Regions from separate parts of the Streptomyces sp. NPDC042102 genome, predicted to be linked through region 2. Evidence: riboswitches for the same ligand, from Rfam matches in the RefSeq annotation. Region 2 holds a riboswitch; the other holds the start of a gene.
What was found. A riboswitch is a leader RNA that binds a small molecule or an ion and turns the genes downstream of it on or off. The one in region 2 is predicted to bind glycine.
Positions count from the first base shown of each region.

Region 1: linked by a shared signal. The riboswitch ahead of gcvT (glycine cleavage system aminomethyltransferase GcvT) and the one ahead of gcvP (aminomethyl-transferring glycine dehydrogenase) in region 2 are both predicted to bind glycine.

Region 1 covers NZ_JBVJDL010000003.1:1,027,356-1,042,323, reverse strand. The annotation lists gene ACZ6KO_RS18045 (enhanced serine sensitivity protein SseB C-terminal domain-containing protein) at 342-1,082, opposite strand; gene ACZ6KO_RS18040 (enhanced serine sensitivity protein SseB) at 1,145-1,885, opposite strand; gene ACZ6KO_RS18035 (AAA family ATPase) at 2,048-2,755, opposite strand; glycine riboswitch at 3,061-3,161, shown strand; gene gcvT (glycine cleavage system aminomethyltransferase GcvT) at 3,350-4,465, shown strand; gene gcvH (glycine cleavage system protein GcvH) at 4,557-4,940, shown strand; gene glyA (serine hydroxymethyltransferase) at 4,957-6,213, shown strand; gene ACZ6KO_RS18015 (L-serine ammonia-lyase) at 6,551-7,933, shown strand; gene ACZ6KO_RS18010 (hypothetical protein) at 8,085-8,324, opposite strand; gene ACZ6KO_RS18005 (cold-shock protein) at 8,557-8,763, shown strand; gene ACZ6KO_RS18000 (hypothetical protein) at 8,929-10,305, shown strand; gene ACZ6KO_RS17995 (AAA family ATPase) at 10,406-11,641, shown strand; gene ACZ6KO_RS17990 (vWA domain-containing protein) at 11,638-12,933, shown strand; gene ACZ6KO_RS17985 (DUF5997 family protein) at 13,024-13,440, opposite strand; gene ACZ6KO_RS17980 (LysR substrate-binding domain-containing protein) at 13,499-14,320, shown strand; gene ACZ6KO_RS17975 (LuxR C-terminal-related transcriptional regulator) at 14,612-14,968, shown strand, end outside.
Region 2 covers NZ_JBVJDL010000020.1:3,016-17,983, reverse strand. The annotation lists gene ACZ6KO_RS34005 (CPBP family intramembrane glutamic endopeptidase) at 1-672, opposite strand, end outside; gene ACZ6KO_RS34000 (glutamate-cysteine ligase family protein) at 784-2,283, opposite strand; gene ACZ6KO_RS33995 (hypothetical protein) at 2,775-3,380, shown strand; gene ACZ6KO_RS33990 (DUF5999 family protein) at 3,660-3,848, shown strand; gene gcvP (aminomethyl-transferring glycine dehydrogenase) at 3,948-6,833, opposite strand; glycine riboswitch at 7,033-7,153, opposite strand; gene ACZ6KO_RS33980 (PRC-barrel domain-containing protein) at 7,267-7,635, shown strand; gene ACZ6KO_RS33975 (DNA polymerase IV) at 7,700-9,199, opposite strand; gene ACZ6KO_RS33970 (MerR family transcriptional regulator) at 9,277-9,918, opposite strand; gene ACZ6KO_RS33965 (bifunctional nuclease family protein) at 10,144-10,617, opposite strand; gene ftsR (transcriptional regulator FtsR) at 10,670-11,407, opposite strand; gene ACZ6KO_RS33955 (FHA domain-containing protein) at 11,450-12,388, opposite strand; gene ACZ6KO_RS33950 (DUF881 domain-containing protein) at 12,471-13,289, opposite strand; gene ACZ6KO_RS33945 (small basic family protein) at 13,295-13,627, opposite strand; gene ACZ6KO_RS33940 (DUF881 domain-containing protein) at 13,624-14,529, opposite strand; gene ACZ6KO_RS33935 (sugar phosphate nucleotidyltransferase) at 14,634-14,968, opposite strand, start outside.

The DNA.
Region 1 (14,968 bases), on a different contig from region 2:
GTGGCGCTGGTAAATGCGGTTGACGAACCGGCGATCGGCAGGACTGACCTGCTCTTGGTGGGGGAGTCTTCATCGGTCGCTCGATCAGCCGCCAGCCCCGCAGATGAATGGATGCGCAACCGTGATGTGACGGTCCGGTTCCCGTTATCCGGACTGTGTTGACGGCTCAGCGGAGCAAGACCGTCCGTTCGGTACGGAACCGGACATCATGCCCAAGTACCGTCACCCGCATGCTCTTTGGGCATCCGAGACGGGTTAAATCCGGACAACGCGAAGGCCGCACGGAACAGTTGTTCCGTGCGGCCTCGTCCGCGATGCGGTCGGTCTGTCTCGCTCCGTGGTCAGTAGGCGGGGGCGTGTCCCTCGCGGTCGTAGAACGGGCGCGTCTGGGCGCGCAGCCACATCGCGACCGGGTCGTGCTCGTCCGCCAGCGCGACGGTGCACACCGGGACGCCCTCGGGGACCGTGCCCACCGACTGGCGCATCATCTCGCGCACCGCCTCCAGCGCGGCGGGCGAGGTGTCGTACAGGTCGAGGCCGACCGCGAGGTACGGCGTCCCGACGGCCGGCTGCACCCAGCAGCGGCGCAGCGAGCGGACCGCGGGGGTGCGGTGGGCGTGCTGGGTGAGCAGTCCGTAGAACTGCGGCAGCTCCAGGGCGGGCTCGGACAGCCGCAGCGGACCGGCCGGCATCCGGTCCAGACCGGTGGCGATCCGGCGCAGGTCGGCCCAGGGGATGCCCAGTCCCCCGCCCTGGGCGTGCGGGTTGAGCCACAGGCCCCAGCGGTCGGGGTAGAGGGCGCGGGCGACGTCCCGGCCCGTGACGACCTCGTACCCGCGGTTCCAGCCGCTGGCGGCGAGCTCCTGCGGGGAGGTCACGCAGGGCGCGTACCCGAGGCCGTCGACCTCCATGCCGCCGTACTGGGCGTCGGGGGACCCCGGCTGCCCGTGCCACAGCAGCATCCACAGCCGGCCCTCGGCGAGCGAGTGCAGCAAGGACTCGTAACTGTCGTAGCGCCCGGGGGTCACCTGGCGCATCATGTGCTCGACCTGCCCGGCCGCGGCCGTGCCTGACGCACTCACCCGGAACCCCTCTTCGCCTCTTCGTCCGCCCTCGCCACGCAATGAAACCAGCTTAAGCCGAGCTAGGGAGTGTAGAAGGGGCGCACGCGTGTCCGGAGGTAGTCGACGACCGGGTCGTCGGCCGCGTCGAGGAGGATCAACTGCACCGGCCAGGGCGGGCGGACGCGGTTCAGGGCGCGGCCGAGGGCGTCCATCGGCGCGTTGCGCGTGTCGGGATCCCAGCCCAGCATGCGGACACCGATGTAGAGCTCGGGCTCCCCGCCCTCGACGCTGGCGAGGCATCGGTGTGCGGCGGCGACCGCGCCGCTGGCGCGGAACTCCTCGGCGGCGGCGGCCAGGAAGTCCACCGGGTCCTCCTGCCAGTCGGGCTCGAAGAGCCGTACCCGGCCACCGGTGGCCGGCCCGTCCAGCGGGGTCCGGCCGCGGCGGCACAGCTCCGCGACGGCGGGCGGGGGCAGCGGGACCCCGACGGCGCCCTCGGGATTGACGGCGATGCCCAGCTGCGGGGGCAGGCCCCGGGCGAACTCGACGGCGGGGGCGACGGCGAAGTCCATGGCGGTGCCGACGCAGACCTGGAACTGCGCCTGGGAGCTGTAGACGGGCACGTACGCGGCGCCGCCGATGTCCATCGTCGCCAGGGTCAGGTCGGGGCTGTCCGGACCACCGCCCGCGGGCAGCGGGATCCACAGCCGGCTGCGGCCGAGCACCTCCAGGATCCGCCCGCCGGCGTCCGGGACGCCGAGCGAGGCGCCGAGCACCTCTTCCAGCTCGTTGGCCGGCCAGCCGTTGCCCTGCCCGTGCATCGCGTTGCCCTCCGTGCGCCCGTCCGCCTGTCCGTGCCCGTGTCACGGTCCCTGCCAGGCCGAGGTTAGTGGGTACGCGCCGCCTCCCGCGCCGCGGGGACGGGTCGGCCCCGCTCCCGCCCGCCGCGCCCCGCCCAGCGCCCAGTGCCCCGCGCCCAGGGCTCAGCGCTCCGGGGCGAACGCGATCCGGTCGATACGGGACGCGGCCGCCCGGTCCAGCAGGACCGCCGAGGCGCAGCCGGCCGGGAGCCGGCCCGATTCCGCCGCGCGCAGCAGCCGGGTGGCCGCGCCGCGGTGCCGGGCGAAGGCGTACGCCGAGACGCCCCGGCCCCGGGCGGCCTGCCCGGCGAGGGCCTCCTCGGGCGTGGCGTCGAGCAGGAGCAGGTGCAGGGCGCGGCCGCGGCGCCGCGCGGCCCGGGTGAGCAGGGCCCGGACCCATGCCTGGGTCCCGCAGTCGTGGACCACGACCGAGGCGCCCGAGCGGGCCGCCCGCCACAGGCCCGCGTAGTGCGCGACGCGGACCGCGGGGCGGTAGACGGCGTAGGGCAGGAAGGCGGGCATCCGGGCCTCCCAGCGCTCCCGGACGTCCTGGGAGTCGATGCCGCCGCCGGGGACCGCCCGCTTGATCAGCGTGCTCTTGCCGCCGCCGGGCAGCCCGGAGACCACGACGATGTCGCCACCGGCGAAGGTGAGCCGCGCGGGCCCGCGGGCGCCGCGGCCGTGACCGTGCCCGCGCAGGTCGCGCACGGCCGGACGGACACCGGCGGCCGCACCGGCCGTGCCGGCGTGACCGGCGGCTCCGGCGGCTGCCGCACCGGCCGTGGCGGCGGCTCCGGCGGCGACGGCGCGCGCACGGGCGCCGGGCGGCAGCGCCCGGAGCGCTTCGCGCTCACCGCGCGCGGGCTGCACGGGCACGCCGCCGGCGGCCGCGACGGGCCTTCCGCGCGTCTCCGCGAGTCCGAATCTCCACACAGTGATCGCCTCCCCGGGTCGGGTCCCTGGACCCCATGCCCACTGAGTGTAAAGAGACGGTAATCCGGACCGTCCCGGTTCCGGACGGGAGCGTACGGATCCGCGACGGCGGACCCGTACTCCTTTTCGGACCCGGACCCCCATTCCCACCCGTCCCGTGCAATGATGTGCGCCATCTGGACACCAACTGCATACAGGCCGCTTGAATCCGCGCGGGAGAGTCCCGTCGGGCCGTACGGCAGGCGGGCGCCGAAGGAGCAAGAACCTCCCTTGAATCTCTCAGGCCCCGTACCGCGTGGATGAGGCAGATCTGAAAAGCGGGCCACGCCGTCGTCGGACGGTCCGGGCCCCACCCAAGGTGCAAGCCGGAAATCCGCCACGCGCGGATTCCGGCGAACCTCTCAGGTTCCGATGACAGATGGGGAGGATCGTCCTCGTCATGTCATGTCGATGTCCTGTCGATGCCCCCCTGGGACCCTGGGAGCCGAACCGATGAGCAATGCCCCCCGTCTGACCGCCCTCGATGCGCTGCACCGCTCGCTCGGTGCGACCATGACCGACTTCGCGGGCTGGGACATGCCGCTGCGGTACGGCAGTGAGCGCGACGAGCACAACGCCGTCCGCACCAAGGCCGGCCTCTTCGACCTCTCGCACATGGGCGAGATCACGCTGACCGGCCCGGAGGCCGTCAAGGCCCTCGACCACGCGCTGGTGGGCAACATCTCCACCGTGGGCGTCGGCCGCGCCCGCTACACGCACATCTGCCAGGAGGACGGCGGCATCCTGGACGACCTGATCGTCTACCGCCTCGCCGAGACCGAGTACATGGTCGTCGCCAACGCCTCCAACGCCCAGGTGGTCCTCGACGCGCTGACCGAGCGGGCGGCGGGCTTCGACACCGAGGTCCGCGACGACCGCGACGCGTACGCCCTGATCGCGGTGCAGGGCCCGGAGTCCCCCGGCATCCTGGCCTCGCTCACCGACGCCGACCTGGACGGCCTGAAGTACTACGCCGGCCTGCCCGGCACCGTCGCCGGCGTGCCCGCGCTGATCGCGCGCACCGGCTACACCGGCGAGGACGGCTTCGAGCTGTTCGTCTCCCCCGAGCACGCGGTGGAGCTGTGGCAGGCGCTGACCAAGGCGGGCGAGGGCGTGGGCCTGGTGCCGTGCGGGCTGTCCTGCCGCGACACGCTGCGCCTGGAGGCCGGCATGCCGCTGTACGGCCACGAGCTGACCACCGCGCTGACCCCGTTCGACGCGGGTCTGGGCCGGGTCGTGAAGTTCGAGAAGGAGGGCGACTTCGTCGGGCGCGCCGCCCTGGAGGCCGCCGCCGAGCGCGCGCGGTCCACGGCCCCCCGCAAGCTGGTCGGCCTGATCGCCGAGGGCCGCCGGGTCCCGCGCGCCGGCTTCCCGGTCGTCTTCGGCGGCGAGGTCGTCGGCGAGGTCACCTCGGGCGCCCCCTCGCCGACCCTGGGCAAGCCGATCGCGATGGCGTACGTGGACGCGGAGCACGCCGCGCCCGGCACCTCCGGCGTCGGCGTGGACATTCGCGGTACGCATGAGTCGTACGAGGTCGTGGCTCTGCCCTTCTACAAGCGGCAGAAGTGACGATTTCCCCGCCGGGACCCGTCCGTCACTCCGTCTCACTCCGCAAGACCACTGTTCATCAGCACTCCCCCGCATCCAGGAGAATCAGGTCATGAGCAACCCCCAGCAGCTGCGTTACAGCAAGGAGCACGAGTGGCTGTCGGCCGCCGAGGACGGCGTCGCGACGGTCGGCATCACCGAGTTCGCGGCCACCGCGCTCGGTGACGTCGTCTACGCCCAGCTCCCCGAGGTCGGCGACACCGTGACCGCGGGCGAGACCTGTGGCGAGCTGGAGTCGACCAAGTCGGTCAGCGACCTGTACTCCCCGGTCACCGGCGAGGTCGTCGAGGCCAACCAGGACGTCGTGGACGACCCGGCGCTGGTCAACTCCGCCCCGTTCGAGGGCGGCTGGCTGTTCAAGGTGCGTATCGCGGAGGAGCCGGCCGACCTGCTCTCCGCCGAGGAGTACGCCGACCTGACCAAGTCCGGCAACTGACACCAGGGGACCGAAGATGTCTGTACTGAACACCCCTCTCCACGAGCTCGACCCGGACGTCGCCGCCGCCGTCGACGCCGAACTCGTGCGCCAGCAGTCGACCCTGGAAATGATCGCGTCGGAGAACTTCGCTCCGGTCGCCGTCATGGAGGCCCAGGGCTCGGTCCTGACGAACAAGTACGCCGAGGGCTACCCCGGCCGCCGCTACTACGGCGGCTGCGAGCACGTCGACGTGGTCGAGCAGATCGCGATCGACCGCATCAAGGCGCTGTTCGGCGCCGAGGCCGCCAACGTGCAGCCACACTCGGGTGCGCAGGCGAACGCCGCCGCGATGTTCGCGCTGCTCAAGCCGGGCGACACGATCATGGGCCTGAACCTGGCCCACGGTGGTCACCTGACCCACGGCATGAAGATCAACTTCTCGGGCAAGCTCTACAACGTGGTCCCGTACCACGTCGACGAGACCGGCCAGGTGGACATGGCCGAGGTCGAGCGCCTGGCCAAGGAGTCCAAGCCGCAGCTGATCGTCGCCGGCTGGTCGGCGTACCCGCGCCAGCTGGACTTCGCCGCCTTCCGCCGCATCGCGGACGAGGTCGGCGCGTACCTGATGGTCGACATGGCGCACTTCGCCGGCCTGGTCGCCGCGGGTCTGCACCCGAACCCGGTGCCGCACGCCCACGTCGTGACCACCACCACGCACAAGACCCTCGGCGGTCCGCGCGGCGGTGTGATCCTGTCCACGCAGGAGCTCGCCAAGAAGATCAACTCGGCGGTCTTCCCGGGTCAGCAGGGCGGTCCGCTGGAGCACGTGATCGCGGCCAAGGCCGTCTCCTTCAAGGTCGCGGCCTCGCCGGAGTTCAAGGAGCGCCAGGAGCGCACCCTGACCGGCGCGAAGATCATCGCCGAGCGCCTGGTCCAGGACGACGTCAAGGCCGTGGGCGTGGACGTCCTCTCCGGCGGCACCGACGTGCACCTGGTCCTGGTCGACCTGCGCAACTCCGAGCTGGACGGGCAGCAGGCCGAGGACCGCCTCCACGAGGTCGGCATCACGGTCAACCGCAACGCCATCCCGAACGACCCGCGGCCGCCGATGGTCACCTCGGGTCTGCGGATCGGTACGCCGGCGCTGGCCACCCGCGGGTTCCAGGCGGAGGACTTCACCGAGGTCGCCGAGATCATCGCGCAGGCGCTGAAGCCGTCGTACGACAGCGAGTCGCTCAAGGCCCGCGTCTCGGCGCTGGCGGCGAAGCACCCGCTGTACCCGTCGCTGTAGGCACCGCCGCCGGCGGCCGCGCCGGTGCCCGCGCGGGCACCGGCGCGGGTGCCGCCGAGCGCGAGCCGACCGACGGCACCCGCACCGCACCCGAGAAAGGCCCGGCCTTCCCTTCCGCAGGCCGGGCCTTTCTCATGCCCGACCTCCCTGGGTCACTTTTCGGCGGCAATGGTGTTCACCCGGCCGCGATAAGCTCGTCTGTCGGACAAAATCCGTACTAATCACCCTCATAAGATCACTTCCGCTCCTCCCGCCCCTCCCGCACCGCCTCCCACCCCTCTGCCGCACCGCGCCCCGCCCTCCTCCCACCCACGAGCAGACATAGGAGTCCGCAACCGTGGCCATCTCCGTCTTCGACCTCTTCTCCATCGGCATCGGCCCGTCCTCCTCCCACACCGTCGGTCCGATGCGGGCCGCCCGTATGTTCGTGAACCGGCTGAAGAAGGACGGTGTGCTCGCGCAGACCGCCTCCGTGCGGGCCGAGCTGTACGGCTCCCTCGGCGCGACCGGCCACGGCCACGGCACGCCCAAGGCCGTCCTGCTGGGCCTGGAGGGCCACTCACCGCGCACGGTGAACGTGGAGACGGCCGACGACGAGGTGGAGCGCATCCGGCAGAGCGGCCGGCTGCGGCTGCTCGGGACCGAGATAGGCGATGTCCACGAGATCGCGTTCGACGAGCCGAGCCAGCTGATCCTGCACCGGCGCCGGTCACTGCCGTACCACGCCAACGGCATGACCCTCTTCGCGTACGACGAGAGCGGCGCGCCGCTGCTGGAGAAGACCTACTACTCGGTCGGCGGCGGCTTCGTCGTGGACGAGGACGCGGTCGGCGAGGACCGGATCAAGCTCGACGACACGGTGCTGAAGTACCCCTTCCGCAGTGGTGACGAGATGCTCCGCCTGGCCAAGGAGACCGGCCTGTCGATCTCCTCCCTGATGCTGGAGAACGAGAAGGCCTGGCGCACGGAGGAGGAGATCCGCGAGGGCCTGCTGGAGATCTGGCGGGTCATGCAGGCCTGTGTCGCGCGCGGCATGTCGCGCGAGGGCATCCTGCCGGGCGGCCTGCGCGTCAAGCGGCGGGCCGCGTCCACGGCGCGCCAGCTGCGCACCGAGGGCGACCCGATGATGCACCGCAGCGAGTGGACGACGATCTACGCGATGGCGGTCAACGAGGAGAACGCGGCGGGCGGCCGCGTCGTCACCGCGCCCACGAACGGCGCGGCGGGCGTGCTGCCGGCGGTCCTGCACTACTACGTGAACTTCGTGCCCGGCGCGGACGAGGACGGCGTGGTCCGCTTCCTCCTCGCCGCGGGCGCGATCGGCATGCTCTTCAAGGAGAACGCCTCGATCTCCGGCGCCGAGGTCGGCTGCCAGGGCGAGGTCGGCTCGGCCTGCTCGATGGCGGCGGGCGCCCTCGCCGAGGTCCTCGGCGGCACCCCGGAGCAGGTGGAGAACGCGGCCGAGATCGGCATGGAGCACAACCTGGGCCTGACCTGCGACCCGGTCGGCGGCCTGGTGCAGATCCCGTGCATCGAGCGCAACGGCATGGCGGCGGTCAAGGCCGTGACGGCGGCGAAGATGGCGATGCGCGGCGACGGCAGCCACAAGGTGTCCCTGGACAAGGTCATCAAGACCATGAAGGAGACGGGCGCCGACATGAAGATCAAGTACAAGGAGACCGCCCGTGGCGGTCTCGCGGTGAACGTCATCGAGTGCTGACCGGTACGGCCGGCGCCTGACGCCGGCCACCCCCGCTCCCGCGGCCCGGACCCGACCCCGTCGGCTCCGGGCCGCGGCGCGTCACCACCCCTTCGGGGCCGGGGCAGGGGCAGGGCCGGGGCGGGGCCGCGGCGTGTCGCCACGCCCGGGCTCAGGCCGCGGCGATCCAGCCGCGGATCCGCGCCTGCCGCCGCAGCTCGACCAGCTCGGCCGAGCAGTGCCCGGGCTGCCGCCAGTACGGATGCCCGTACAGCGCCCGCAGCACCTCGACCAGCTCCCGCCGCAGCCGGGTCGCCCCGGCCCCGGCGGGCAGCCGGTCGAGCGCGGCGTAGATCCGGATCACGCGGATCTGCAGGTCGAGCAGGTCTTCGGGAAACTCGGTTCGCGCCATGCCCCGATTAGCCCATGTGTTCGATTTCCGGCGCAACTCGCACCGCCCGCGATCCCCCGTGAGGGTGAGGGAGAGTCCCCGTGACCACCGGGCACCCAGCCGTGACCCGGAGGAATCACCCGGGCACCGTGCGTGCAAGATCGGGCCCGCTGGGGAAGAGTGGGTACGCCGGCCTCGATCGAGCCGGTGCGAGCGGCACCCCGTGCCGAGATCTGGTGAAGGATTCGCGCAGATGGCAACAGGCAAAGTGAAGTGGTTCAACGCGGACAAGGGCTTCGGGTTCATCGCCCAGGACGACGGCGGGCCGGACGTGTTCGTCCACTTCTCCGCCATCCAGACCACCGGCTTCAAGGAGCTGCACGAGGACGACCGCGTCTCGTACGACGTCACGCAGGGCCCCAAGGGCCCGCAGGCGGAGAACGTGGTGGTGGAGCGCTAGGCCCTGGCGGCTCCCCCGCAGGCCCCGCCCTTCCGGGCCGGGGCCTGCCGGCTCCCCGCCACCGAAAATGCTTCGCGCGGGCCGTGGGAGCGTCGTTACGATCACCGCGATGACCACTCATTCCTTTGACAGTTGGGGGGTCCCGTTCGCGCAAGGTGAGTGCTGATGCTCACCGACACCGCGACGGGGGATCCCCGCCTTTCCTTCTGGCGGCGGGTGCGCGAGTACGCCGTGCCGCCCTCCATGATCGAGACCGCGACCGCCCGCCGGCGTACCGGGGACTGGGCCGGGGCGTGCGCCGCCGCAGGCATCGACGTCGATCTCCGGCTGCGTTCCGTGGCCCGTGCCCATGGCCGGGAACTGGCTGCCGGGGTCCGGGACGACCTCCGGCACCTGGCTCCCGACCTGCTGCGCTGGCACCTGCCGAGGATCGCTCCCGACGGGCTGCTGCGCCCGGGACTGACCATCGCCCTGGCCCGGTACGGCGCCGTGCGCCTCGTCGTACGGACCCCGCCCGCGTGGGCGGACGCCGGGCAGCGGATCAGCCTCGCGCTGTGGGACGGACGCCCCGACGGCCCCGGTGCGGTGGCCGCCCGACGGCATCCCCATCCGCACCCCCACCCGCGCTTCCGGCTCGACCTGCACCGCCACCTGTGGGACGCGCGGCGGGCCCCCGAGCTGCGGGCCCGGTCCGGAGCCGACGTACCGGACCACGTACCGCCGGAGCTCGGTCCGCCCGAGCTCGTACCGCGCGGACTCGGCTGTGCCGTGGACCGGTGGGCGGCCGAGGCGGCGATCCTGCTGCGCGCCGAGGGGCGGGCCGCCGGCACCGTCACCGTGCGGCTCGGCGGCCGGCACCGGCTGGACCTGGACATCGGGCCGCACGGGGGCCGGATCGTGGCGCCCGCCGCGCGGCGCGCTCCCGGGGCGACGCCGGTCCTGCCCGACGCGGCGACCTGGGTCCTGCCCGACCTCGAACTGCTCCGGTCCGGCCTGCTCGGGGCCGACCGGCTGCACCCGCTGGTCGCCGCGGCCCTCGCACCGGACCGTCCGCCGTCCGCCCCGCCCCCGGCCGCGGACCCCGCCGCCGGCCCGGCCGGGCAACCGCGCATCGTGGAGTGCCGGGGAGCCCGGCACCGCATCGCCCTGGTCGACGGGGTGCTGGCCCCGCTGGACCACGACCCCGCGGAGATCCGGCGCGAGGAGCTCCTGGTCGCGCTGAGCGGGACTCCCCTGCCCTGCCTGCGGGTGATCGACGAGGCACACCGCCGTCCGGACTGCCTCACCGGCGTCCGCGAACGGCTCGACCACGGCGACATCGCCGGTGCGCTGGCCGTCGTCGAGGGTCTGCTGGGCCCCGACGCCGTGCTGCGCGGCGGCCCGCTGCGCGACGCGCTGGAGGCGGCCGCGCAGCGCCGGATCACGTACGGGCTCTTCCGGGCCGGCCTGCTCGGCCCCGCCCCCGGGTCCGGGCGCAGCCTCCCGGGCCCACGACGCCACCGTGACCGCCGCTCCCACCCGCGCCACACGACCCGCCGCTGAACCGGCACCGGAATCCGGGCCGGGCCGGCCCAGGCCCAGGCCCAGGCCGGCCGCAGCATCCGGCCGCCCGCCGCTCCTCGAACCCCGAAGGTGATCGAACATGCCCATGACCCTCCCCCCGTCCCCCCTCGACGTCGCCGGCACCCTGCTGGCCCTGCTGCGCGACACGACCACCGAGCCGCGTCCCGACATCCAGCTGGAGGCCCTCACGCTGGCCGTGACCGCCGACCTGCCCGTCCTGCTCTGGGGCGAGCCGGGCATCGGCAAGACGGCCGCCCTGACCCGGCTCGCCGAGGAGCTGGACGTTCCGCTGACCACCGTCATCGCGAGCGTGCACGAACCGTCCGACTTCTCGGGCCTGCCCGTCGTCGGCGACGACCCCGCGGAACAAGGGGTGCCGATGGCCCCGCCGGACTGGGCCGTACGCCTGGTGCGGGCCGGCCGCGGGCTGCTGTTCCTGGACGAGCTGTCCACCGCGCCCCCGGCCGTCCAGGCCGCCCTGCTCCGCCTCGTCCTCGAACGGCGGATCGGCTCCCTGCGGCTTCCGCCCGGGGTCCGGATCGTCGCGGCCGCCAACCCGCGTTCCTCGGCCGCCGACGGCTGGGAGCTCAGCCCGCCGCTGGCCAACCGGTTCGTGCACCTGCAGTGGACCCACGACCACGAGGTCGTCGTCCGCGGGCTGGGCGGGACCTGGCCCCGGGCGACCCTGCCGCGGCTGGACCCGGAACGGCTGCCGCAGGCCGTGGACCTCGCCCGCCGGGCGGTGTGCGGGCTGCTCGCCGCCCGTCCCGCGCTCGTCCACCGGCTGCCCAGCGCCGAGACGCGCCGGGGCGGGGCCTGGCCGTCGCCCCGCAGCTGGGAGATGACGCTGTGCCTGATCGCCTTCGCGACCGCGGCCGGTTCCTCCCGGGACGTGCTGTCCCTGCTGGTCAGGGGCACGGTGGGGGACGGTCCCGGGCTGGAGCTGCTGGCCGCCCTGGACCGGATGGACCTCCCCGACCCCGAGGAGCTGCTCGCCGATCCGGCGGCCGCCGACCTGCCCGAGCGCGGGGACCTGCGCCAGGCGGCGCTCGACGGCGTGGTGGCGGCGGTACGCGCCCGGCCGGACCGGGCCCGCTGGGACGCGGCGTGGGCCCTGCTGGTCCGGGCGGTGGAGACGGGACCCCCGGACCTGGTGGTCGTCCCGGCGACCACGCTGGCCTCGCTGCGCCGCGCGGACTGGGACGTTCCGGAGTCGATCGAGCGGCTCGCCGGCGCGGTGGACCTCTCCCGGCGGGCGGACCGTGCGACCGCCCGTGCCACGGCCGCCACGGCGGCCGCGCGGGGCGGCCGGTGACCGGGGAGGGCGCCCGGAAGGACGCCGGAGCGGGCACCGGGGAGGGCGCCGGGGCGCTGGACCGTGACAAGCTCTTCGCCGCCCGGCTGCACGCCGCCCGGGTCCGGCCGTACCTGGCGACGGCGCTGTTCGCCCTGCACGCCGTGGAGTCCCGACGGGTGCCGACGATGGGCGTCGACCGGTACTGGCGGGTCTACGTCTCGCCCGCCTTCGTGGCCCGCACACCGGTGGAGGAGCTGGCCGGCGTATGGGTGCACGAGGTGTCGCACCTGCTGCGCGACCACCACGGGCGCAGTGACCGGTTCGCGAAGGAACGCGGGCTGACCGGGGCGGCGGAGCGGTTGCGGATGAACATCGCGGCGGACTGCGAGATCAACGACGACGTGTTCGGCGACGGGCTGGTGCGGCCCGGCGGCGCGGTCGACCCGGTCGCGCTGGCGCTGCCCGAGGGCCGGCTCATGGAGGACTACCTGGGGCTGTTCCGGCTCGGGCCCCGGATGCACCACCTGGCCTGGCTGGACTGCGGCAGCGGCGCCGACGGCCTGGACCGCGCGTGGGAGCTGGGGCCGGACGGCGCGCACGGCCTGAGCGCGCGGGAACGGGACGCGGTGCGGTTCCGGGTGGCGCAGGGCATCATCGGCCGCCCGGGCGACGCCCCGCGGGGCTGGCAGCGGTGGGCGAAGGAGGCGTTCCATCCGCCGCAGCCGTGGCGGGAACTGCTGGGAGCCGCGGTCCGCTCGGCGACCTCCGGCTCCGGCGCGGGCGAGGACTACACGTACGGCCGGCCCGCGCGGCGCTCGGCCGGGCTGCCGGGCGTGGTCCTGCCGAGCCTGCGGCGCAGGCCGCCCCGGGTCAGCGTGATCATCGATACGTCCGGGTCGGTGAGCGACGAGGAACTGGGCAGCGCCCTGCTGGAGGTCGCCGCGATCTCCCGCGCGGTGGGCGGCCGCCGGGACCTGGTCACCGTGGTGCCGTGCGACGCGGCGGCGCGGACCGTGCACACCCTGTGCCGGGCGGAGGGGATACCGCTGCTGGGCGGCGGGGGCACGGATCTGCGGACGGGCTTCGCCGCGGCGCTGCGGGCGGGTTCCCGGCCCGACGTGATCGTGGCCCTGACCGACGGGCAGACGCCCTGGCCGGCCACCCGGCCGCCGTGCCGGACGGTGGTGGGCCTGTTCTCCCGGCCGTGGGCGGAGCCTTCGTGGGACGAGGACGATCCCGACTACGTGCCGGACACCCCGCCCGACTGGGCGCACGTGGTCACGATCGGCACAGCTCCCCCGACCCCGTGAGCCCGCGCCGCCCGGCCCGGCGCGGGGGCGACCCTACCCGCGGCCGCTCCGGGGCGGGGCGGGGCGGGGCCGGATGGTCCCGGTCCGGGGTCAGGCGCGGGGGTCGCTCTGCCGCTCCGCGGCGCGGGCGGCGTCCTGCTCGTGCTTCGCCTTGATCCGGACCGCTTCCTTGCGGACCTCCGCCTGGGTGGCGCGCTCCTTCTGCAGCCACTCGGGGTTCTCGGTCTTCAGGGCGTCGATCTGCTCGGTGGTGAGGGCCTCGGTGACGCCGCCGCGGGCCAGGCCCGCGATGGAGACGCCCAGCTTGGCCGCGACGACCGGGCGGGGGTGCGGGCCGTTGCGTCGCAGATCCTGGAGCCACTGCGGCGGGTCGGTCTGCAGGGCGTTCAGTTCGGCGCGCGAGACGACGCCCTCCTGGAACTCGGCGGGGGTGGCCTCGAGGTACACACCCAGCTTCTTCGCCGCGGTCGCGGGCTTCATCGTCTGGGTGGTCTGGTGCGACGTCATGGTGCCAAGGGTATCGAGCATGTGAGCTAGGTCCGACCACGGCCGGTAACCTGGCCGGGTGACAGGCTCGGATGCATCTCCTTCGTTCCGGCTCGCGTACGTCCCGGGAGTGACGCCCAGCAAGTGGGTGCGGATCTGGAACGAGCGGCTGCCCGACGTCCCCCTGGCCCTGGTCCAGGTGACCGCGGCCGAGTCCTTCGGCGTGCTGCGCGACGGCGGCGCCGACGCGGCCTTCGTCCGGCTGCCGGTCGACGGTGCGGACCTGAGCGCGATCCCCCTCTACACCGAGACCACGGTCGTGGTGATCCCCAAGGACCACGTGCTGATGGCGGCCGAGGAGGTGTCCGCGGCGGACCTGGCCGACGAGATCGTGCTGCATCCCCTCGACGACACCCTCGACTGGGAGCGTCCGCCGGGCCGGCCCGCCTTCGAGCGGCCCGCCAGCACGGCCGACGCCGTCGAGCTGGTGGCGGCGGGCGTGGGCGTGCTCGTCGTACCGCAGTCGCTGGCCCGTCTGCACCACCGCAAGGACCTCACCTACCGGCCGCTGACGGACGTCCCCGCCTCGCGCGTCGCGCTGTCGTGGCCGGAGGAGAAGACCACCGACCTGGTGGAGGACTTCATCGGGATCGTGCGCGGGCGCACGGTCAACAGTTCCCGGGGGCGCAGGCCGGAGCAGGGCAAGGAACAGGCCAAGGAGCAGCCGAAGGCCAAGGCCAAGGCGCAGCCGGGCCGGGGACGGGCGAAGGACGGGCGGGGCGCCGCAGCGGGCAAGGGGGCCGCGCAGGGCGGTGGCCGTGGTGGTTCCGGCGCGCCCAAGGGTGCCAAGGGCGCCAAGGGGGCCAGGCCCGCCAAGCGCGGCAAGCCCCGCCGCCCGTAGTCGTCCGGGCGGACGGCCTCCGGGGCCCCGGCAGGCGTAGAGCCCGCCCTTCCGCGTTCGGGTGGCACGGAAAGGCGGGCCCGCCGCATGCGCCCGTCCGGAAAAGGGGAAATTCGGGCTTCCGGACCGGGCGGTGTTCCCCCGTGCGTCCATGGTGCCGCCGGTCACCGGGGTGAACACGGTCCGGCCACATGTACGAATGTAATCTGCACAGTTGTGAAGCATGTCGAAGCCGGTACACGTGCGTGCGAATGCGACAACTCGGCCGAGGGGAAGCCCTGTTCCCGGGCCATGCGCGGCTACGAGCGGCTCCTGGCCGCCGGTTCGCTGCCGGCCGCGGACGTGCCCCCGTGCCTGTGGGACCTGCACCTGGTCACCGAGGACGCCACCGCGCCGGGACAGGCCGTGCCCGTCCCGCCCGAGGTCGCGTCGTTCTCGGCGCTGCACGCGATGGAGAGCCGAATCGCGGCGCAGCAGCGCACCCTGTGGTCGACGCGGGCCACCCTGGCCGCCTTCCGGGAGACGTACGAGCACAGCCGCCGCCGGGAGCAGGGACAGCTGACCCTGCTGAACGGTGACGAGGTGATCGACAACGCGCTGGCCGCAGCGGTCGACGGCTGCCGCGAGGAACTGCTGACCGCGCACCCC
Region 2 (14,968 bases):
GAAGACGGCGCCCATCACCATGTTGCCGATGAAACCGCCGATGCCCTGGTAGAGGTGGTACGAGCCGCGCAGCACCGAGCTGGCCAGCAGCGCGGCCATCGGCGACCAGCCCAGCTGGTCCAGCCGCCGCAGCAGGTACGCCAGCACGATGACCTCCTCCACCACGGCGTTCTGCACCGCGGAGAGGATCAGTACGGGGAACTTCCACCACACGTCGGGCAGCGCCTCCGGCACCACCGTCAGGTTGAAGCCGGCGGCGCGCGCCCCCAGGTAGAAGGCGAGTCCGGCGCTGCCGATGGCGGCCGCGACCAGCGTGCCGCGGCCCAGGTCCCAGCCGGGCCGGGTGCGGTCGAAGCCGAGGACCCGCAGGCCCGGCGCGCCCTCGCGGGTCAGCAGGTGCGCCACCAGCAGGACCGGCACCAGGGCGGTGGTGATCCCGAAGAGCTGCCAGGCCAGGTCCAGCCAGGGCCGGCCGGGGGCGTACGAGCCGTTGAGCGTGGCCGCCTGGTCCTTCAGGCCGCCGGGCCTGGTCAGCGAACCGATGAAGCTGATCAGGGAGGAGAGCGCGCTCGCGCCCAGCGACAGCGCGAGCACGAGCAGCGTCTCGGTGCGCAGGACCCCCCGCCTGTCCGCGCGCAGCTCCCTGACCACCGGCTCCGGCTCCACCCGCACGCCCGACTCCCGTCCCGTCGTCCCGCTCCGACCACCCCATACTGCCTCCTCCCGGAGCGGGGCGATCAGCGGGGCCGACCGGCCGGAGGAACCGCCGGACGCCGGGCGGGCTCAGCGCAGCCCGACGGGCCAGGTGTGGACCGGATCCCCCTTGTGCATCAGCTCGGTGTACCGGCGGGTGGTCGCCGCCAGTGCCTCGTCCCGGTCCAGCCCGGCCGCGAGCGCCCGGTGGTAGGTGTCCACCTGCCAGGTCGAACCGTTGACCCGGCGCTTGCACCTCTCCTCGATGATCCCCAGGTAGTGGTCCCGGTCGGCGGGTTCGATCCCCCACGCGTCGAGGCCGGCGGCGGCCATCGGCAGCAGCTCGTCGAGGACCAGCCGCACCGCCGGTACGCTCGCCAGCCCGCCGCCCCGCCCCCGGCGCGGCCAGCGCAGCCGGGCGTCGATGCCGTGCCGGCAGGCCGCGTCGAAGTTGGCCTCCGCCTCGGCGAACGGCATCCGGCTCCACACCGGGCGCTGCTCGTCGGCGAGGGTGCGGACCAGCCCGTAGTAGAAGGCGGCGTTGGCGACGACGTCGGCCACCGTCGGCCCGGCGGGCAGCACCCGGTTCTCCACCCGCAGGTGCGGTATCCCGTCGGCGACCCCGTACACGGGCCGGTTCCAGCGGTAGACCGTGCCGTTGTGCAGGACGAGCTCCTGCAGGCTGGGCACCCCGCCCTCGGCGAGCACGGCGAGGGGGTCCTCCTCGTCGCAGATCGGCAGCAGCGCGGGGAAGTAGCGGACGTTCTCGGCGAACAGCTCGAACGCCGAGTCCACCCAGCGCTCACCGAACCAGGTCCGCGGCCGCACCCCCTGCGCCTGGAGTTCGGGCGGCCGGGTGTCGGTGGCCTGGGTGAACAGCGGGGGCCGCGACTCCCGCCACAGCTCACGGCCGAAGAGGAAGGGCGAGTTGGCGCCGACGGCTATCTGGACGGCGGCCGCGCACTGCGCCGCGTTCCACACCGCGGGGAACCGCGCCGGGGTCACCTGCAGGTGCAGCTGTACGGAGGTGCAGGCCGCCTCGGGCACGATGGAGCCGGAGGTGCAGCTCAGCCGCTCCACCCCGTCGATGTCGAGGGTGAAGTCCTCGCCCCGCAGCATCAGGATCTGCTCGTTGAGCAGCGAGTACCGGTCCACGGCCGAGAGGTTCGCGGAGACCACGTCGGACTGGGCGATCGTCGGCAGGATACCGATCATCACCACGCCGGCGTCGATCTCCGCGGCCTGTCGGTGGGCATACCCCAGACCCGCGCTGAGTTCCTCGGTGAGCTGGTCGAATACCCGGCCGTCGAGCCGGTGCGGAAGTATGTTGACCTCCAGGTTGAACATTCCGAGTTCGGTCTGGAAATCGGTACTCGCTATCCTCTCCAGAACCTGCGCATTCACCATTCTCGGCAACCCGTCGGCACCCGCGAGATTCAGCTCGATCTCAAGCCCCATCATGTTCTTGGGCCGATCGAACCTCTTCTCCGCCAGAAGCCGCTCCAGCCCCTCCAGGCACTCGTGAAGCTTCCTCCGATACCGTTGCCGATCGGACAGGTCGAATCCGCCTGCCACGACCTTCTCCCCCATCGAAGCGTCCCTCCTCGAGTGGGCCTGGCCCGGACCTCCCGGGCGCGCGTTACGGTCGATGATGCCCCGGTGCCTTGATCTCTAACGCTCGGGGGGCGCGCATGTCGGGGAGCGCGCGCCGGTTTGGCCGACCGGCGCGCGGGCACATTCACGTGGCAAGTCGCGTGGTGCAATTTCAAGGTCGCGCTTGCCGATTCCGCAATACCGTCACTTTCCAGCCGAGCCCCCGTCCGGTAACCTCCGAGGTCAGCGCGAGATGTCTGCGCGCACCCGGCATGAAATCCATGACAGCGGGACCGGTAAGCGCCTTGTCGGCAATAGGCGGGACAGCTAGCCGAAACACTGTGTGAACACATGTCGTATAAACTCCGCAAACGAGGCACAGAGTTGGCGCGCGGCCATTGCCCCTCAGCCCCCCTCTGGCCCCAGAATGCGACAGCTCCGTCCGCACTCCCCCCTTCCCCGGTCTCCCAAGTGAGAGGCGACCCACCATGCCGCTGCATGTCCCCCCGGCTCCCGCGCCCGCCCTGCGCAGCGTCCTCGCGGCACTCGGCTCCCCCACCGCCGTCCAGGAGGTCCTCACCCCGGCCCTGCGCGCCCTCCCCGGCCCCAAGACGGCCGAACTCCCGCTTCCGGTCCACGTCCTGGACCGGATCACCTCGGGCGGCAGGCCGCCGCGCACCCGGCTGACCGGATGGCGTTTCCTGATCCGCAGCGGGGACCGGTACGTGGCGGCGGCGGACACCCGGCTCACCGCGGACGGCTGGGTCTTCTCCCACTTCTTCGAGGGGCCCTACGTGGCGGCGACCGAACGCGCGCTGCGGCAGGCGGAGTCGGTGGGCAAGAACTACCAGCCGCGGCTGCTCTCCGTGCCCGAGCTGTACATGATGACCTTGTGGCTGCACGGGGCGGTGGGCGCCGACGCCTCGGCCGGTCTGCCGGCCGCCGCCGACCTGTTGGTCCCGCTGGCCCCGGCCCCGCCCGGCATCGCGGCGTACCGGCCGCACCCGGTCTCCGAGCTGCTGCCGGTGATGACCCACCGGCTGACCCCGCCCACCCCTCCGGTCCCGCCCTCGCTGGCCGCGCCGGCCGCCTGACCGTCACCCGGACGGGGGCCTGACCCGGTTGACCCATTCGGCCTAGTCCGCTGGGACCAGGCCCGAACCACCCGAAGTGACAGGGGAGTTGGGCTGAACCGCCCGCACGAGTGATGCGTCATCAATCTAAGAGGACAGCTGCCGGGAAATCCATGCGGACGCAAGTCCGTAGGGCAACACTGGGATCCTGACCACACCAAGAGATTGATACGGGGGGCGGCCATGAATCACGCAACGAGCCGCAGCACACAGACCACACCGCAGCGAAAGAACGCATCCATGTGCCAGCACCAGCCTGCCTGTCCATCAGCCGAATCCGCCGACAGGGAGGCCGCGCTGCCTGTGGCGAACCACCCGGAACAGGGCTGGAGCCTGCTGTGCAACGGCGTCCTGCTCTTCGAGGACACCGGTGAGCTGCTGCCGGACGGCCAGATCATCGCGCCGCACCGGCCGCTCGCGGCGGCCTGACGGCGCCGCGGCACGGCCAACGCCACAGGGGCCGGTCCGGGAGGAGACTCCCGGACCGGCCCCTGTGTCATGCGCCCGTGTGTGCGGGACGCGTGGGGATCAGTTGTCGTACTCGTCCAGCGGCGGGCACGAGCAGACCAGGTTGCGGTCGCCGAAGGCACCGTCGATGCGGCGCACCGGCGGCCAGTACTTCTCGGCCGCCACCACGGTGCCCGGGAAGACCGCCTCGTCACGGGTGTACGGGTGGTTCCACTCGCCGCCCAGCGCCGCCGCGGTGTGCGGGGCGTTGGCCAGCGGGTTGTCCCCGGCCGGCCAGACGCCGGAGGCGACCTTCTCGATCTCGGCACGGATGGCGATCATGGCGTCGCAGAAGCGGTCGATCTCGATGAGGTCCTCGGACTCCGTCGGCTCGATCATCAGCGTGCCGGCCACCGGGAACGACATCGTCGGCGCGTGGAAGCCGTAGTCGATCAGACGCTTGGCGATGTCGTCGACGGAGACGCCGGTCGCCTTCGACAGCGGGCGCAGGTCGATGATGCACTCGTGGGCGACCAGACCGCCGGGGCCGGTGTAGAGCACCGGGTAGTGCGGCTCCAGGCGCTTGGCGATGTAGTTCGCGCCGAGCACGGCCACCTGGGTGGCACGCTTGAGGCCCTCGCCGCCCATGAGGCGTACGTACGACCAGGAGATCGGCAGGATGCCGGCCGAACCCCACGGCGCCGCCGAGATCGGGCCGACGCCCGTCTCCGGGCCGGCGGTGGGCTGCAGCGGGTGGTTGGGCAGGTACGGGGCGAGGTGCGCCCGGACACCGACCGGGCCGACGCCCGGGCCGCCGCCGCCGTGCGGGATGCAGAACGTCTTGTGCAGGTTCAGGTGCGAGACGTCGCCGCCGAAGTGACCCGGCTTGGCCAGGCCCACCAGGGCGTTGAGGTTGGCGCCGTCCACGTACACCTGGCCGCCGGCGTCGTGCACGAGACCGCAGATCTCGGCGACGTGCTCCTCGAAGACGCCGTGGGTGGACGGGTAGGTGATCATCAGGACGGAGAGCTCGTCGCGGTACTGCTCGATCTTGGCGCGCAGGTCCGCGGCGTCGACCTCGCCGTCGTCGGCGGTCTTGACGACGACGACCTTCATGCCGGCCATCACGGCGGACGCGGCGTTGGTGCCGTGCGCGGAGGACGGGATCAGGCAGATCGTGCGCTGCTCGTCGCCGTTGGCGCGGTGGTAGGCGCGCACGGCCAGCAGACCGGCGAGCTCACCCTGCGAGCCGGCGTTGGGCTGGATGGAGACCTTGTCGTAGCCGGTGACCTCGCAGAGACGTTCCTCCAGCTCGTTGATGAGCGTGGCGTAGCCCTGGGCCTGGTCGATCGGCGCGAAGGGGTGCAGCTGGCCGAACTCGGGCCAGGTGACCGGCTCCATCTCGGTGGTCGCGTTGAGCTTCATGGTGCAGGAGCCCAGCGGGATCATGCCGCGGTCCAGCGCGTAGTCCTTGTCCGCGAGCTTGCGCAGGTAGCGCAGCATCGCGGTCTCGGAGCGGTGCTGGTGGAAGACCGGGTGCGTCAGGTACGCGTCCGAGCGCAGCAGGCCCTCGGGCAGCGCGTCGGCGGCGCTCGCGTCCAGCGCCTCGATGTCGGCGCTCACGCCGAAGGCGGCCCAGACGGCCTCGATGTCGGCGCGCAGGGTGGTCTCGTCGCAGGAGACGAGGACGTGGTTGGCGTCGGCCCCGTACACGTTGACCCCGGCCTCGCGGGCGGCGGCGACGACCTCGGCGGCCTTGCCGGGCACCCGGGCGGTGAGGGTGTCGAAGTACGCGCCGTGGACCAGCTCGACCCCGCCGGCGGTCAGACCGGCGGCGAGCAGGGCGGCGTAGCGGTGCGTGCGGCGGGCGATCGTCTTCAGGCCCTCGGGGCCGTGGTAGACGGCGTACATGCCGGCCATGACGGCGAGCAGCACCTGCGCGGTGCAGATGTTGCTGGTGGCCTTCTCGCGGCGGATGTGCTGCTCGCGGGTCTGCAGGGCCAGGCGGTAGGCCTTGTTGCCTTCGGCGTCGACGGAGACGCCGACCAGGCGGCCGGGCAGCGAACGGGCGTGCTTGTCCTGGACGGCCATGTAGCCGGCGTGCGGGCCGCCGAAGCCCATCGGGACGCCGAAGCGCTGGGTGGTGCCCACCGCGATGTCCGCGCCGAGCTCGCCGGGCGAGGTCAGCAGGGTCAGGGCGAGCAGGTCGGCGGCGACGGTCACGATCGCCCCGAGCTCGTGCGCCCGGTCGATGACCGGCTTGATGTCCCGGACGGCACCGGAGGCGCCCGGGTACTGCACCAGCACGCCGAAGACGCCGCGCTCGGCGATCTCCGCCGGAATGCCCTCGGACAGGTCGGCGACGACGACCTCGACACCGGTCGGTTCGGCGCGGGTCTGGATCACGGCGATGGTCTGCGGCAGGGCGTCGGCGTCGACGAGGAAGACCCCGCCCTTGACCTTGCCCACGCGGCGGGCCAGCGTCATGGCCTCGGCGGCCGCGGTGCCCTCGTCGAGGAGGGAGGCGCCGGAGGTCGGCAGGCCGGTGAGGTCGGCGACGACGGTCTGGAAGTTGAGCAGCGCCTCCAGACGGCCCTGGGAGATCTCCGGCTGGTAGGGCGTGTACGCCGTGTACCAGGCCGGGTTCTCCATGACGTTGCGCAGGATCACCGGCGGGGTGAACGTCCCGTAGTAGCCGAGACCGATCATCGGGGACAGGACCTGGTTGCGGTCGGCCAGCGAACGCAGCTCGGCGAGCACCTCGGCCTCGGTACGGGCACCGGGGAGGTCCAGGGCCTCGGCGCTCTTGATCACATCCGGCACCGCGGCGGCGGTGAGTTCGTCCAGGGAGCCGTAGCCGACCTGGGCGAGCATCTTCGCCTGGGCCGCGGCGTCCGGCCCGATGTGGCGCTGCTCGAAGGGGATGCCTCGCTCCAGCTGGGAGAGCGGAATGCGGTTGGCGGTCATGTACGGAGGCCTCCTGGTCGTACGACCTGCGAGGGGCACCACGGCGCGGGCACCCGGACGGCCTCCCCCTCTGTCATCTCAACCTGAGAGCTTCACCGGTCCGCCTGGGGGTCGCCCGTGGAGGTCCGGCTTTCACCGTCGGTGAGGGAGGGGAATCGGTAGTGCGGGTCCGACACCCACCCCTGCTTTCCAGAGTGGCCTCGTCCGTGCGGTACGTCTGCCTGAGAGATTCCGGGGAGGATTTGCTCCTTCGGCGCCTCCGTCGTGTTCACGTCTTGCTCATATCGCGCTCACTCGGAGGACTCTCCCGCACAGGGTCGACAGCCGTCACCCAGCCTACCAGCGAGCTTCTGGGGCCTCCCTCGAGTGGCCCTCGCTCCGGAATTGCCTTTTTGTAGTCATTACGGAGGAGTTGCGACCAGTTGGAGGGACCGTGCAGACCGACATCGATCCGCGCAGCCTGATCGGCCGCAAGGCGTACGACCGCAACGGTGCCAAGATCGGCACGGTGGACGAGGTCTACCTCGACGACGCCACGGGTGTGCCGGAATGGGCAGCCGTACGGACAGGGCTCTTCAGCAGGGACGCGTTCGTCCCGCTGGAGCCCAGTGAGCTGGTGAACGACACCCTCCGGGTGCCCTTCGAACGCTCCCTGATCAAGGACGCTCCGGACTTCGGGGTCGGCCGCCACCTCTCACCGGAGCAGGAGCTCCAGCTCTACCACCACTACGGCCTGGACGTCGCCCTCCCCAGCGACTTCCAGCGCGACTTCGGCCGCCTGGCGGGCGACGGGGAGACCTAACCCCGGCCGACGAACGACGCCGACCTCGGCCTGAGAGGCGCCGCGGGCCGGGCGCGGGCGGCCCTCAGGGGCCGGCCGCGCCCGGCCCGGGCGGCAGGCCCGGGAGCGGGAGGGGGTCCGAGGGCCGCAGGTCCGGGTCGTCCACCCGGAAGGTCCGCACCCGGCCGGGCGGCGATCCCGGCTGCTCGAACCGCACCGTGACCCGGCCGACGCCGCTGCCCTGGACCCACCCGGCCCCGTACACCGCGTGCTGTACGTCACTGCCGGCCGTCCAGCGCCGCTCCGGGGGCGACCCGGGCTCCGGAGGGCCGGACTCCCCCGCCCCGGCCGCCACAGCCGCCACAGCCGCCCCTGGGGCCGCCCCGGGAGGCACCGGCACCCCGGTCGGCCCTGCCGCCCCTGCCGCCCCGCCGAGGCCGGCCAGGGCCGCTGCCGCCGTCTCGGCCTCGGCCCGGGCCTCCGCCTCGGCCCGTGCCTCCGCCTGCGCCTCGGCCTCCGCCTGCGCGAACAGGTCCTCCTGGGTGTAGTCCGCCAGCCCCGAGACCCCCACGCCCAGCAGCCGCACCCCGCCCGTGGTGTCCACCGCCTCCAGCAGCCGGGCCGCCGCCTCGCGGACCACGGCGGGGTCGTCGGTGGGCCCGCGCAGGGTCTCCGAACGGGTCAGCGTCGAGAAGTCGTACCGGCGCACCTTCAGCACGATCGTCCGCCCCGAGTGCCCCGAGTCCCGCAGCCGCCGCACGCACCGTTCCGCCAGTCGCTGCACCTCGCCCCGGATCCGCACCCGGTCGTGCAGGTCCACGTCGAAGGTGTCCTCGACCGACACCGACTTGGCGTCCCGCTCGGCCACCACCGCCCGGTCGTCGAGCCCCAGCGCCATGCGGTTCAGCGCGACCCCGTGCGCCCGCCCCAGCATCCGCACCAGCTCGTCCTCGCCGGCCTCGGCCAGCTCCCCCACCGTCGTGATCCCGGCCCGCCGCAGGTGCTCGCCCGTGGCCGGGCCCACTCCCGGCAGTGTCCGTACGGGCATCGGCGCGAGCAGCTCCCGCTCCGTGCCCGGCTCGATCAGCAGCAGTCCGTCCGGTTTGGCCTCCTCGGAGGCCACCTTGGCCAGCATCTTGGAGCCGGCCAGCCCCACCGAACCGCTCAGTCCCGTGACCGCCCGGATGTCGGCCCGCAGCCGCTCCCCCGTCGCCCGCGCGGACGCCGCGTCGAACGCGCAGCCGCCCGCCTCGAGGTCGACGAAGGCCTCGTCCAGGCTCAGCGGCTCCACCAGCGGCGACAGCTCCCGCAGCAGGGCCATGACCTGGTCGCTCACCGCCCGGTACAGCGAGAAGCGCGGGATCAGGTACGCCCCGTTCGGACAGAGCCGGCGCGCCTGCGCCGTCGGCATGGCCGAGTGGACGCCGAAGCGCCGCGCCTCGTAGGAGGCGGTGGCCACCACCCCGCGCGGTCCGAGCCCGCCGACGATCACCGCCTTGCCGCGCAGGCTCGGCTTGGACGCCTGCTCCACGGAGGCGTAGAAGGCGTCCATGTCCAGATGCAGGATCGTCGGAGCGGTTCTCACAGCACCGATGCTGCCCTACGCCACCGACAACGGACCGCAAACACGTTCGACGCCTTCCCGGCGGCCCGGACGGGGTCTCAGACGGCCCGGTTCCGGCGCGCGGCGAGCTCGTCCGCCGGGTTGTGCCCGGCCACCGTCTCGCCCGAGTCGACCCGCTCGCCGTGCAGCTGCGACAGGGCGTTCTCCACGTCCCGCCACACCACGCCCACCGCGATGCCGAAGATGCCCTGCCCGCCCTGGAGCAGCTCGACGACCTGGTCCGGCGAGGTGCACTCGTACACGGTGGCGCCGTCGCTCATCAGCGTCATGCGCTCCAGGTCCGCGAATCCGCTGCCCCGCAGGTGCTGCACGGCCGTACGGATGTTCTGCAGCGCCACCCCGGTGTCCAGGAAGCGCTTGACGATCTTGAGGACGACGACGTCCCGGAAGCTGTAGAGCCGCTGCGTGCCCGAGCCGTACGCCGCTCTCACGCTCGGCTCCACCAGGCCGGTCCGCGCCCAGTAGTCCAGCTGCCGGTACGTGATGCCGGCCGCGGCGCAGGCCGTGGGCCCGCGGTAGCCGATCTGCCCGGTGGCCGGCGCCGCTCCCGCCGGGGCGGCCCGGGGCGTCGAGTCCGGCTGACGGCGCGCGGCGCCCACCGCACTGCCGTGCAGCGGGAACGGCCCGCTCTCACTCCGCGCGGGGGTGCCCCCGGTCGTACCGTCGCCCGTGATCCTCACGCCCGACCCTCCGTCCTTGACCTGCCATCTCGACGGTAGGCAGTCACCCGGGGTGCGTCAACGATCGCCACACTCGGCACGCCGGGTGATAATCACCCTGAGAGTGGTTTCGCGTGCCCCGTTCCCGGGAAGGGCATTTCGAATGGGCCGCAACCGCCCTTTTTCCGGGCCGCCGCACGCCGGATCCGACACCGCCCGACCCGGCCGCGGGCCCCGGACCGGGGCCTACTGGTTGCTGGTGCCGAAGTCCTCGGGCGAGATCTGGTCGAGGAACTCGCGGAACTTCTCCACCTCGTCCTCCTGCTCGTCCGGAATCGCGATCCCGGCGTCGTCGAGGACCCCGTCGCTCCCGTAGATGGGCGTCCCCGTGCGCAGGGCCAGCGCTATGGCGTCCGACGGCCGCGCGCTCACCTCGACCCCGCTGGCGAAGACGAGCTCCGCGTAGAAGACGCCCTCGCGCAGGTCCGTGATCCGGACCTCGGAGAGCTCCTCGCCCAGCGCCTCCAGCACGTCCTTGAACAGGTCGTGGGTCAGCGGCCGCGCAGGTGCCATGCCCTGCTGCGCGAAGGCAATGGCGGTCGCCTCCCCCGGACCGATCCAGATGGGGAGGTACCGGTCGCCTCCCACTTCACGCAGGAGAACGATCGGCTGGTTGGAGGGCATTTCCACCCGGACACCCACAACGTCGAGCTCGTTCACACAGCAACCCTAGGACCTGCCCGGCCGGTTTGGGTAGTCGGGGCCGTCCCGGTCAGGACAGCCGCACCCCCAGAGCGGTCTGCACCAGCGCCTCGTGCAGCCGTACGGACAGCCCCGCGAGCTCCTTCATGGTGGCCTCCGCATGGGCCCTGGTCTGCGGATTGCGATGCCGCCGCAAGGGTGCGACGACCTGCTCGACCAGACCCGCCTCCCGGTCGGCCGCCGCCTTCATGGCCCGCAGGTGCCGCGGCTCCAGACCGAACCGGCCCAGATCCGCCACCAGACGCGCCACGGTGACCGTCTCCGCGTCGAAGCCCCCGCCGGGCGCCTCGGCGATCAGCCCGTACGACTCCCACTCCGCCAGCTGGGCCTCGTCCACCTCGGCGGCGGCCAGCAGCTCCGCCCGCCCGATCCGGGCCGCGGTGGACGCGGCCCGGCCGTCCACGGCTTCCCCGTCGGAGTCGGCGTGCGAGGACGGCGCGGGGATGCGACCCTGGTCGGCCGCATGTCCGTCCAGCTGCTCGCGGATGACCTTCAGCGGCAGGTAGTGGTCGCGCTGGAGCCTCAGGATGCGCGCCAGCCGCTCGATGTCGTCGGAGCTGAACTTGCGGTATCCGGACGGCGTGCGCCGGGGCTCGACGAGCCCCTCCGCCTCCAGAAAACGGATCTTGGAAATGGTGACTTCGGGGAACTCGTCACGCAGCTGGCCCAGCACCGTACCGATGCTCACCAGCCGCCCGACCGGGCCGGCGGCGCCGTTTCCGGCACCGCCCGTCGGTGTACGCAGCATGGACCTTCCCTGGGGAGTCCCCCGACGGAGTCTGGGGGAGGGTCAGATGCCCCGCTGGCTCGCGTAGAACACCAGCCGGTACTTGCCGATCTGGACCTCGTCGCCGTTGTGCAGGGCGACGGAGTCGATCGGTTCCCGGTTGACGTACGTGCCGTTGAGGCTGCCGACGTCGGAGACGGTGAACCCGCCCTCCTGGCCCCGGCGGAACTCGACATGCCGCCGGGAGACGGTGACGTCGTCCAGGAAGATGTCGCTCTGCGGGTGGCGGCCGGCCGTGGTCAGCTCACCGTCCAGCAGGAAGCGGCTGCCCGAGTTCGGGCCCCGGCGCACGATCAGCAGCGCCGAGCCCGCGGGCAGCGCCTCCACCGCGGCCTGGGCCTCGGGGGACAGCGACGACGACACGTGCTGACCGGATGCCTCGGCCTCGTAGGCCTCCAGGCCCGAGATCGAGATGGTGGACGTGGTCTCCGAGGCACGCTCGGGCGTCAGCCCCGGGCGCAGCGGCGCACCGCAGTTCGAGCAGAAACGGCTCGCCGCGTCGCTGCGGTGCCCACACCTGCTGCACACCTGCTCGGCCGACATGGACGGCTCCTCGCGCCGCGGCTGCCCCGCGGAGGTACTGGTGGCATACGGGTCGGGGGCGAACCCTCCACCCGCACCTGAGGTCGACGGGTCACCGAAACCTATGCGGCCGGCGGCGGAGGGGTCGGCGGCGGACGCACCGCGCCCACCCGCCACGTCATCCGCGCCGGGGACCTCGTCACGGAAGAGCGGCCGCTCCCCCTGCGCCTCCACGTCACCGTGGCCGGCGCGGTGCTTGGCACCGCTTTCCTCGCGGTTCTTCTTGCCGAACAACTTCTCAAACAACTTCACGGGCGATTCCCCTTGACCGAAACAGACCCGCCCGTGGGGCAGGACGAACTCCGAATGCACACACCTGCCGACCCGGACATTCTCACAACGTCCGTAACCACCAGACAGTTTCCACCACGCACCACTCGTTCGGTGCGCCGACCCCCCGCAGGCCTCCGCCCACGTGAGCCGTCCCACACGTCACTCCCACTCACGACGATGACGACCGAGCGTAGTCAGGCTGCTTCGCCGGCCGCAAGGCATCGACGATGATCTTCGGCGAGCGCACGACACTGGCCGTGGCCTGCTCCTTCTCCAGCGTCTGGATCACACCGCCGGGAATGTTGAGCGCCGGCTCCAGATCCTGCGGCTTGCCGATCACCCTGAACTCGTACGGCTGTGTGATCTTCTTACCGTCGACCGCCACGCCGCCGTCCACGTCCGAGAAGTACGTGCCCGCCACCACACGCACACCGTTGACCTGGATCGCCTCGGCCCCGGCCGCCCGCAGCTCCTGGATGGTGTCCAGCAGCATGTCGGACTGCACCTGGTTCTTGGGATCGGAGATCTTCAGCGTGATCCCCGGCCCCTGCGCAGCCACCGTACCCGCCAGGATGCCCAGTTGGCGCTCCTTCTCCACAGTCTGCCTGCGGGCGTCCTCGGCCTGGTTGGAACTGTTCTCCAGCTCCTTGCGCTGGTCCGTCAGCTGCTGCTTCTCCTCCTCCAGCCGCTTGGTCCGCCCGTCCAGCTCGTCCAGGATGCGCACCAGGTCCTCCTGCCGGGCCCCGCGCAGCGCACTCGAATCGGTGTTGGACCGCACCTGGATCGCCAGTCCCAGACCCAGGACGAACAACAGCAGCGCCACGATCAGTTGGGACCGGCTCAGCCGCAGCGGCCACAGGCCGGCCGCCAGCCGCTGCCGGCCGGTCTCCGGGGGCGGGGCGGGCGCCCCGGACACCGGGGGCACCAGGGGTTCCCCGGAGCCGGCAGCCGCCCCGGAGCCCTCGGGAGGCGTCTCGTCGTTGCTCATCGGCCTCACGCCCGGAACACGTGCCGGCGGATGGCCGCGGCGTTGGAGAAGATACGGATACCGAGGACGACGACCACACCCGTGGACAGCTGCGCGCCGACCCCGAGCTTGTCGCCGAGGAAGACGATCAGCGCCGCCACCACCACGTTGGACAGGAACGACACCACGAAGACCTTGTCCACGAAGATGCCGTCCAGCATCGCGCGCAGGCCTCCGAACACCGCGTCCAGCGCCGCCACGACGGCGATCGGCAGATACGGCTCGACGACGGCCGGCACTTCGGGCCGGACCAGAAGTCCGACCACCACTCCGGCCAGCAGGCCCAGTACCGCGATCACGATGCACCCTTCTTCGGCTCTACTGCTGTAGCTGTACGCACGGTCAGGCTCGACGCCGCCGGCAGCCGCACCTCGTCCTGCTGCGCAAGGTTGGCCCGGATCCCGTAGCTGTCCTGCAGCACCTTCAGGTACACGCCGTCGGCGCTGTCCTGGAACCCGGTGGCCAGCCGCTTCTTGTCACCCACCGCGAGGACTTCGTACGGCGGCACCAGCGGCTTGTTGTCGACCAGTATCGCGTCACCGGCCGCGCGGATCGCCGACAGCGCCGTCAGCCGCTGCCCGTTGATCGACACCGCCTCGGCTCCGGACTGCCACAGTCCGTTCACGATCCGCTGCATGTCCCGGTCGCGCAGCCGGCCGGTGTCCGAGAAGCCGGTGTTCTCGCGCGGCCCGCCACCGCCCGCGGCCGCGCCCTTGGCGTCGTCGACGGTCAGCTTGACCCCGGGCCCGCGGACCTCCGTCGCCCCCGACAGCAGCGCCACCGGCCCGCCCTGGTCGCCACCGTGCTGCTTGAGCGCCTCGCGCTGCCGCTTCGCGACGTCGGCCCGCAGCCGGTCGATGTCCTTCTCCAGTGTGGCCGCCCGCTCGTCGGCCCGCTCCACCCGGTCGATCAGCTCGTGGCGCTCCTTGGCCAGGACCGGCGCCGCCACCTGCGTCTGGGCGGCACCGAGGGTGACGACCATGGCCGCCAGCACCAGCCCGGCCGCCAGCCCCAGCTTGGCCTTCAGGGAACGCGGCAGGCCCTTCGTACCATCCGCCTCGCGCCGGGCCGCGGCCTCCGCGTAGCCCTCGTCGAGGCTGTGGTCCATCACGTGCGTCAGCAGCGACATGGACGCGTCGGGACGCGCCGGCGGGGAAGGTGCCGGACTCCGGCGGTTGGACGGCTGCGACATGCCGCACATCGTCGCATGTCGGAACGGCCCGTACCGAATGCGTCCGTCCCCCGGGACGGGACCGGCAGGCACCGGCCCCGCGCCGGGGGACGCCTCTCACACCCCTGCCGGGCTCAGTGCCCGGAGCCCTCCACCACGGCCGCCCACTCGTCCAGCAGCGCCTGCGCGGAGGCCGCGTCGGGCCCCTCGGCCCACAGGTGCGTCACCGCCTCCGCCGGGTCCGGCAGGACCAGGGCCCAGCGCCCGTCGGCCTCGACCACGCGCACACCGTCGGTGGTGTCCACCTGCCGCTGCCCGGCCGCCTCGACCACCCTGCGCATCACCAGACCCTTGACCGCCCACGGCGTGGGCACGTCCCGCTTGAGCACGTGCGCACGCGGTATCCGGGCGTCGATCTGGCTCAGCGTGAGCTGCGTCCGCGCCACCAGCCCGATGAGCTGGACGAACG